DNA from 2 places in the Sphaerisporangium sp. NPDC049003 genome. Region 2 is predicted to be linked to the other one. Evidence: predicted binding sites of a transcription regulator. Region 2 holds the regulator's gene; the other holds the start of a gene.
The links. Region 2 encodes HrcA, which represses chaperone genes, less so after heat shock. Its sites were predicted from a motif close to TTGGCACTCTCNNNNNGAGAGTGCCAA; they were not measured.
Positions count from the first base shown of each region.

Region 1: the regulator HrcA is predicted to act here: its motif matches at 2,253-2,279, upstream of groES (co-chaperone GroES).

Region 1 covers NZ_JBICTU010000014.1:53,448-57,633, reverse strand. The annotation lists gene groL (chaperonin GroEL) at 114-1,736, opposite strand; gene groES (co-chaperone GroES) at 1,846-2,160, opposite strand; gene ACGFIV_RS17105 (class I SAM-dependent methyltransferase) at 2,462-3,646, shown strand; gene ACGFIV_RS17100 (hypothetical protein) at 3,851-4,186, shown strand, end outside.
Region 2 covers NZ_JBICTU010000002.1:112,660-116,845, forward strand. The annotation lists gene ACGFIV_RS02460 (16S rRNA (uracil(1498)-N(3))-methyltransferase) at 1-660, opposite strand, end outside; gene dnaJ (molecular chaperone DnaJ) at 772-1,914, opposite strand; gene hrcA (heat-inducible transcriptional repressor HrcA) at 1,915-2,925, opposite strand; gene ACGFIV_RS02475 (hypothetical protein) at 3,110-4,114, shown strand; gene ACGFIV_RS02480 (DUF3097 domain-containing protein) at 4,136-4,186, shown strand, end outside.

The DNA.
Region 1 (4,186 bases), on a different contig from region 2:
GCGTGATCGGTTTACCAGGCGGTCAAATGACGGGGGCCTAAATCGATTCAACAAAAAAGTACGGCCCGCGCCTCCATGAGGCGCGGGCCGTACTTCGGGCCGAATGATCGGGTTCAGTGGCCGTGTCCGTGGCCGTGACCCTGCCCCCCGGCGGCGGGGGCCTCCTCCTCGGGCTTGTCGACCACGAGGACCTCGGTCGTGAGCAGCATGCCGGCGATGGAAGCGGCGTTCTGCACGGCCGAGCGGGTGACCTTGACCGGGTCGATGACGCCCTGCGCGATCAGGTCGCCGTAGTCGCCGGTCGCGGCGTTGAGGCCGTGGCCGGCGGGCAGCTCGCCGATCTTCGCGGTGACGACGTAGCCCTCGTGGCCCGCGTTCTCGGCGATCCAGCGGGCCGGCTCGACGAGCGACCGGCGGACGATGGCGACACCGGTCGCCTCGTCACCGGTGAGGCCGAGGTCGTCCAGGTCCTTCGACAGGTGCACGAGCGCGGAGCCACCGCCGGAGACGATGCCCTCCTCGATCGCGGCGCGCGTCGCGGAGATGGCGTCCTCAAGACGGTGCTTCTTCTCCTTGAGCTCCACCTCGGTGGCCGCGCCGACGCGGAGGATGCAGATGCCACCGGACAGCTTGGCGAGGCGCTCCTGGAGCTTCTCGCGGTCCCAGTCGGAGTCGGTCTGCTCGATCGCGTGCTGGATCTCGCGGACGCGGTCCTGGACCGCCTGCGGGTCGCCGGCGCCGTCGACGATGGTCGTGGCGTCCTTGGTGACCACGATGCGGCGGGCGGTGCCCAGCACTTCGAGGCCGGCGTTGTCGAGCTTGAGGCCGAGCTCCTCGGAGATCAGCTGGCCACCGGTCAGGATCGCGATGTCCTGCAGCATGGCCTTGCGGCGGTCACCGAAGCCGGGAGCCTTGACGGCGACCGAGGTGAACGTGCCGCGGATCTTGTTGGTGACCAGGACGGCCAGGGCCTCGCCCTCGACGTCCTCCGCCACCACGAAGAGCGGCTTCTTGGTCTGGGCGACCTTCTCAAGCAGGGGGAGGAACTCCGCGATAGAGGAGATCTTGCCCTGGTTCAGCAGGACGTAGGCGTCCTCGAGGACCGCCTCCATGCGCTCGGGGTCCGTCACCATGTACGGCGACAGGTAGCCCTTGTCGAACTGGAGTCCTTCGGTGAACTCCAGCTCAAGGCCCATGGTGTTGGACTCTTCGACGGTGATGACGCCGTCCTTGCCCACCTTGTCGAACGCCTCGGCGATCAGCTCGCCGATCTTGGCGTCCTGGGCGGAGATCGTCGCTACGTTGGCGATCTCCTTCTTGTCCTCGACGGGACGGGCGAGCTCCAGCAGGCGGTCGCTGACCGCGCGGGCGGCCAGGTCGATGCCGCGCTTGAGCGACAGCGGCGAGGCGCCGGCGGCGACGTTGCGCAGGCCCTCGCGGACCATCGCCTGGGCGAGCACGGTCGCGGTGGTGGTGCCGTCACCGGCGACGTCGTTGGTCTTGGTGGCGACTTCCTTGGCGAGCTGCGCGCCGAGGTTCTCGTACGGCCGCTCCAGCTCCACCTCACGGGCGATGGTCACACCGTCGTTGGTGATGGTGGGCGCACCGAACTTCTTGTCGATGACGACGTTCCGGCCGCGCGGCCCGAGGGTCACCTTGACGGCGTCCGCGAGAGCGTTCACGCCACGCTCAAGAGCGCGACGCGCGTCCTCCTCGAACTCCAGGGTCTTCGGCATTTAAGGTCCTCTCAGCATCAGAGCCCCGGGCCTTCAGCCGAAGCGCCCGGGGCTTGACACGCATTTTTTGTAAGGCTCCGTACTGATGGTCGCTTGCGCGCCCGGGGCTTTACTTCTCGATGATCGCGAGAACGTCACGGGCGGAGAGAACGAGGTACTCCTCGCCGCCGTACTTGACCTCGGTACCGCCGTACTTGCTGTAGAGGACGATGTCCCCTTCCTTGACGTCGAGCGGAATCCGCTTCTCGCCGTCTTCGTCCCAGTTGCCGGGGCCCACCGCGAGGACCTTGCCCTCCTGCGGCTTCTCCTTGGCGGTGTCTGGGATGACCAGACCGGAAGCGGTCGTCTGCTCGGCTTCAAGCGGCTGGACCACAATGCGGTCGCCGAGCGGCTTAACGGGAACCTTGGTGGCGGTCGTCACGATCGGACCTCCCCTTCAGATTGTGTTGATGAGCTGAAGAGGCGACCAGCGGCCTGCCGTCGCGGGTGTCAGACCTGCCTCGTCGCATTTTTGACTTGGCACTCTCACTAGGCGAGTGCCAACACTGAACAGTATGCAAGGCCGCCGACTCAGTCAACACGGACAGGCCGTCCCTGGTCAGTCCGGTTCCGATACCTGCCCCGGCCGATGTGCGGCTCGCCCGAAATGTCCGCCTGAGCGCCGGGTCCGCCAGGTTACCGGCTCCTTCCCTGGGACCTCCCGGCACGCGGTAGCGTCGGGAGACGTGGACCTCGACGCCTTCCGCGAATTGCTGACCACACGCGGGCAGAAGGCCCTCGGCGACGCCGTGGAGGCGGTGGCCGGCGGCGCCGACCCGGTCCTGGCCGCGAGCCGCCTCAGGAAGACCTACGACGCCTCGCTGACCTCGGCCGCGCTCACGCAGGCGCGGCTGCGGGCGCGCGGCGCCGTCAAGTTCGGCCCCGACGCGGCCCGCATGTACTTCACCCCCGACGGCCTGGAGCAGGCGACCCGCGCCGAGGTGGCCGCCCACCGCGCCCGCAGGCTGCCGCCCGGCACACGGGTGGCCGACGCCTGCTGCGGCATCGGCGGCGACCTGATCGCCATGGCACGCGCCGGCTGCGAGGTCGACGCCGTCGACCTCGATCCGCTCACCGTGGAGGTGGCGCGGGCCAACGCCGTCGCGCTGGAGCTCGGCGACCACGTCACGGTGCGTACGGCCGACGCCGCCGAGGTCGAGCCGGAGGCCTACGACGTGCTGTTCGCCGACCCGGCCAGGAGGTCCGCCAGCAGGCGCGTGTTCGACCCCATGGCGTACTCCCCGCCGTGGCCGGCGGTCCTCGGCCTTCAGGCACGGGCACGGGCCGCGTGCCTGAAGGTCGCGCCCGGCATCCCGTACGAGCTGATCCCGCCGGGCGCGGAGGCCGAGTGGGTCTCCTACCGGGGCGAGGTCAAGGAGGCCGTCCTGTGGACCGGCGCCCTCGCCCAGCCGCAGGCGGAGGAGCTCGGCCGAAGGGCGACGATGCTGCCTTCCGGCGAGACGCTGACCCCCGACCTGTCCCTCGGGCAGGCCGAGCAGGGGCCGGTGGCCAGATACCTTTACGAGCCGGACGGCGCCGCGATCAGGTCGCACCTGGTGGCCGAGGTGGCGGCGCTGGTGAACGGCCACCTGCTCGACCCGCAGATCGCCTACATCACCGGCGACACCGCCGCCGTCACGCCGTGGGCCTCACGGTACGAGGTCCTGGAGACGATGCCGTTCTCGCTCAAAAGGCTGCGCGCGGCCCTTCGCGAGCGCCGCATCGGCGCGGTGACCCTCAAGAAGCGCGGCTCCGCCGTCGACCTGGAACGCCTGCGTAAGGATTTGCGCCTTTCTGGTGATAAATCGTGCGTCGTGGCTCTTACCCGCATCGGCGAGCGTCCTTTCGCACTTGTTTGCCAACCCGCCTGACCTGCATAAACGACTATTCCAGGGCAATCCACGATTATCACGAAGTTTTAAAGTCGGCCCCGAAATTCGCCTGACGAGCGACTACAGTTGGCCAGCGCGGGATTTTCGCCTGATCGATGGCTGACCCGCCTTATTCGTCACGCCAGACAACCGGACCAATCCCACCGCAGTGCGGCCGGCCGCCCGCGAGTGAAGGAGCTTTCGGTGGATCACTCCAACCACACCCTCCTCCAGGCGGGAAGCCAGACCGCCATCTCCGACCGGATGCGCGAGCTCCTGGCGAGGGCGGCCCAGGACCATGTGTACGAGCAGCGCACCCAGGGCGCGGTGCTCGACGAGATCCGTCAGCGGCTCGAAGGCATGGAGTGGTTGCTGCGCGAGGTCCGTGAGCGCGAGCTGGGCGGCCTGAGCGGCGCCCTTGAGACCGTCGGCGGCCAGCTCGGTGAGCTGGCGACCCGGCCTCCGGCGTGGGCCGAGGGCCTGGCCCAGCACGTGGAGGTCGTGCGTGACCGCGTCGACGGGGTGGGCGACCGCGTGGCC
Region 2 (4,186 bases):
CACGGTGGGGCCCAGCAGGGCCGTCGTGGCGCCCGCCTCCCTGAACCGCTCGACCTCCTCGCCGGTGATCCCGCCCTCGGGGCCGACCACCGTCACGATGTCGCCGGACGCGGGGAGGGCGAGCTGGGACAGGGGCGCCTCGGCCTCCTCGTGCAGTACGGCCGCGACGGCCGCGCCCCGCAGCAGAGCGGCCACCTCGGCCGTCGTGGCCTGCTCGGTGACCTCCGGCAGGTGGAACCGCCGGGCCTGCTTGCCGGCCTCCCTGGCGGTGGAGCGCCAGCGGGTCAGCGCCTTGCCCGCGCGGTCGCCCTTCCACTGGGTCACGCACCGGGCGGCGGCCCAGGGGACGATGACGTCCACCCCGGCCTCGGTCATCATCTCGACCGCCAGCTCGCCCCTGTCGCCCTTGGGCAGGCCCTGGACGACCACGAGGCGCGGGGCCGGCGCCGGCACCGTGCGACGGCCGAGGACCTCCAGCCGGAGGGAGTCCCTGGCGACGTCGCGCACGACGCATTCGGCGACCGCGCCCCTGCCGTCCGTCAGGTCGACGCGCTCACCGGCGCGCAACCGCCGCACGGTGGCGGCGTGCCGCCCCTCGGGGCCGGAAAGGACGATCTCCTGCCCGGACAGGTCGTCGGCGAGGAAGACGGGGACGCTCACCCGCAAACCTTAGCCACGCCCGCACGACCTCCGCGAACCACGGGCCGTACGGGCTCCGGCGAATGCCTTACGTGCCGAGTCCGGCGGGTGCCTTGTGTTGGCTCCGAGGGGTCAGCGGCCGTTGAAGGCGTCCCTGAGGCGGGAGAAGAAGCCCTGCTGCCCGGGGGCGAACTTGCCCGGGGGGCGCTCCTCGCCGCGCAGCTTGGACAGCTCCTTGAGCAACTCCTCCTGGGCCGGGTCGAGGCGGGTGGGCGTCTCCACGTTCACGTGGATCAGCAGGTCGCCCCGGCCGGTCTCGTTGAGCCGCTGGATGCCCCGGCCGTACAGGGGAAGGACGTGACCGGCCTGGGTGCCGGGCCGCACGTCGATCTCCTCGGCGCCGTCGAGCGTCTCCACGGTCAGGATCGTGCCGAGCGCCGCCGCGGTCATCGGGATCTGGACCGTGCAGTGCAGGTCGTCGCCCCGCCGCTCGAAGATCTCGTGAGGCCGCTCGACGATCTCCAGGAACAGGTCTCCGGGGGGGCCTCCGCCGGGACCGACCTCGCCCTCTCCGGCGAGCTGGATGTGGGTGCCGTCCTCGACGCCCGCCGGGATGCGGACCTTGATCGTGCGCCGGGTGCGCACCCGCCCGTCGCCGGAGCACTCCTGGCAGGGATGCTGGATGATCGACCCGAAACCGCCGCACTGCGGGCAGGGGCGAGCGGTCATCACCTGGCCGAGGAACGACCGGGTGACCTGCGAGATCTCGCCGCGCCCGTGGCACATGTCACAGGTGTCGGGGTGGGTGCCCGACGCCGCGCCCGACCCGTGGCAGATCTCGCACAGCACGGCGGTGTCGACCACCAGCTCGCGCGTGGTGCCGAACGCCGACTCGGCCAGGTCGAGCTCGACGCGGATCGTCGCGTTGCGCCCGCGCCTCGCCCGGGACCGGGGCCCGCGGGACCCGCCACCGCCGCCGAAGAAGGCGTCCATGATGTCGCTGAACGGGAAGCCCGCGCCGAAGCCGGCCGCACCGGCTCCCGGGCCGGCGCCCGCGCCGCCGAAGGGGTCGGCTCCGAGATCGAACATCTGGCGCTTGTTCGGGTCCGACAGGACCTCGTACGCCTGGTTGATCTCCTTGAAGCGCTCCTGCGTCTCAGGGTCGGGGTTGATGTCGGGATGGAGCTCGCGCGCGAGGCGGCGATACGCCTTCTTGATCTCATCCGGGCTGGCGTCACGGCGGACCCCGAGGATGCCGTAATAGTCGCGGGCCACCTAGGACCCCGCCAGGATCTGGCCGACATAGCGTGCGACTGCGCGCACCGCTCCCATAGTCACCGGGTAGTCCATTCGCGTCGGGCCCAGCACTCCGAGCCGAGCCAGTTCATTGTCGCCCGAACCGTATCCGGCGGCGACGATCGAGGTGCCGTGAAGCCCGGAGTAGGGATTCTCCGAGCCGATCCGCACCGTGAGCGCGGCCGAGTCGCCCGCCTCGCCGAGCAGCCGCATGAGCACGACCTGCTCCTCCAGAGCCTCCAGGACCTCGCGCAGGCCGACGCTGAAGTCGCCCGCGAGGTTGGCGGCCCCGGCGAAGACGATCTTCTCGTCGTGCCGGTCGACCAGGGTTTCGAGGAGAACGGACAGGATCGTGGTCGCCACCGGCCGGTCCTCCTCGGGAAGCCGGCCGTGCAGGTCGGCCACCGTCTCTGGCACGCGGTTGAGGCGGCATCCGTCGAGGCAGGCGTTGAGCACCGCCCGCAGATGCGCGATCCGGTCGTCCTCCACCACATCGGGAAGGTCGACGACTCGCTGCTCGACCCGCCCGGTGTTGGTGATCAGCACCAGCATGATCCGCCGCTCGGCCAGCGGCACGAGCTCGACGTGCCGGACCGTGGAACGGATCAGCGATGGATACTGCACCACGGCGACCTGCCGAGTCAACTGCGCGAGCAGCCGCACCGTGCGGGTCACGACGTCGTCGAGGTCGACGGCGCCCGCAAGGAAGGTCTCGATGGCCCGGCGCTCGGCGCCGGACAGCGGCTTGATCTGGGACAGCCGGTCGACGAACAACCGGTAGCCCTTGTCGGTGGGCACGCGACCCGCGCTGGTGTGGGGTTGCGTGATGTAACCCTGCTCTTCGAGCACGGCCATGTCGTTGCGCACGGTGGCCGGAGAGACCCCCAGATTGTGCCGCTCCGCGAGCGCTTTGGACCCGACCGGCTCGTTGGTGGACACGTAGTCCTCGACAACGGCGCGCAGAACTGCGAGCTTACGCTCATCGAGCAACGTGCTCACCTCCCTGCCCTGCGTTCGTGCCTGCGTGAACACCTGGTCTGGCACTCTGTGTTCCCGAGTGCCAAGTGTACGGCTCCGGCCGACAGGGTGCGATAACCCATACGCACGACCTCCCCTAGTCAGGGTCAAGCCACTTGCTATCGCTCGGCAAGTCGGATCCTCCACACTCTGGTACATGAGTGAGAACGACCCCCGGCTGAACGACGCGACCACCAGGCTTCCGCGTCCCAACTCCCCCGGCGACCATGGTCCCCTGCCCGGCTCCCCGTCCGTAGGCGCGCCCGCCGGCGGCGCCCCTTCCTACGGATCGCCCGCATATGGCAACTCCCCCGGCGCCCCCTCCTACGGCACCCCGGCGGCCCCCTCGTACGGCACCCCGGCGGCCCCCTCGTACGGCGCCCCGTCGGGCCCCTCGTACGGCGCCCCGTCGGGCCCCTCGTACGGCGCCCCGTCGGGCCCCTCGTACGACGCGCCTCAGGGCGCCCCTCAGGGCGGCCCTTCCTACGGCCCCTCGTACGGCACGCCGCCTCCCCCGCCGCCCGGCTCGCAGCAGCGGCCCTACGGGTCCCCTGCTCACTCCGCCCCCGGCCCCATCCGGCCCCGCGTGCTGTGGATCGTGCTGGCCTGGCTCATCGCCATCGTCTGCGTCGTCGTGGGCGTCGCCGGCTTCGCCGGAGGGGTGTCCAAGACCCTCAACGACGCGGCGCCGACGCAGACCTTCGAGAGCGGCGGCAGCGTGTCCGCGGCGATCGACCCCGCGGACAAGCCCATCTTGTACGCCTCGACGTCCGGGCCCGCCAAGGTCACCTGCTTCGCGCTCAACGCCGAGGGCAAGAAGGCCGACCTCACCAAGCCGACGTCCAAGCAGACCGTCACCGCGGACGGGCGGCTCTGGGAGTCGCTGTTCACCATCGGCGTCCCGGCGGCCGGCACGTACAAGATCAGCTGTGACGCGTCGGACGGCAAGCAGGTCCTGTTCGGTGTCGGCAAGTCGCTGGCCGGCAGCACGGGCGCGCTGGCCGGTGGAGTGGCCTCGCTGGTCCTCATCCCGCTGGCCGGGTTCGTCTTCGCGGTCGTCACCACGATCGTCGTGCTCGTCCGGCGCAGCCGCGCCCGCAAGCGCCGGGCCGCCGCCTCCTACGGTGGCGCGTGGCCGCAGGGCACGCCGCCCGGAGCGTGATCTTTGCTAGCGTGCCCAGGTATGCGGGACTACGGACGGGACGTTCTGGCCGGCGACTGGCGGAGGCCGCTA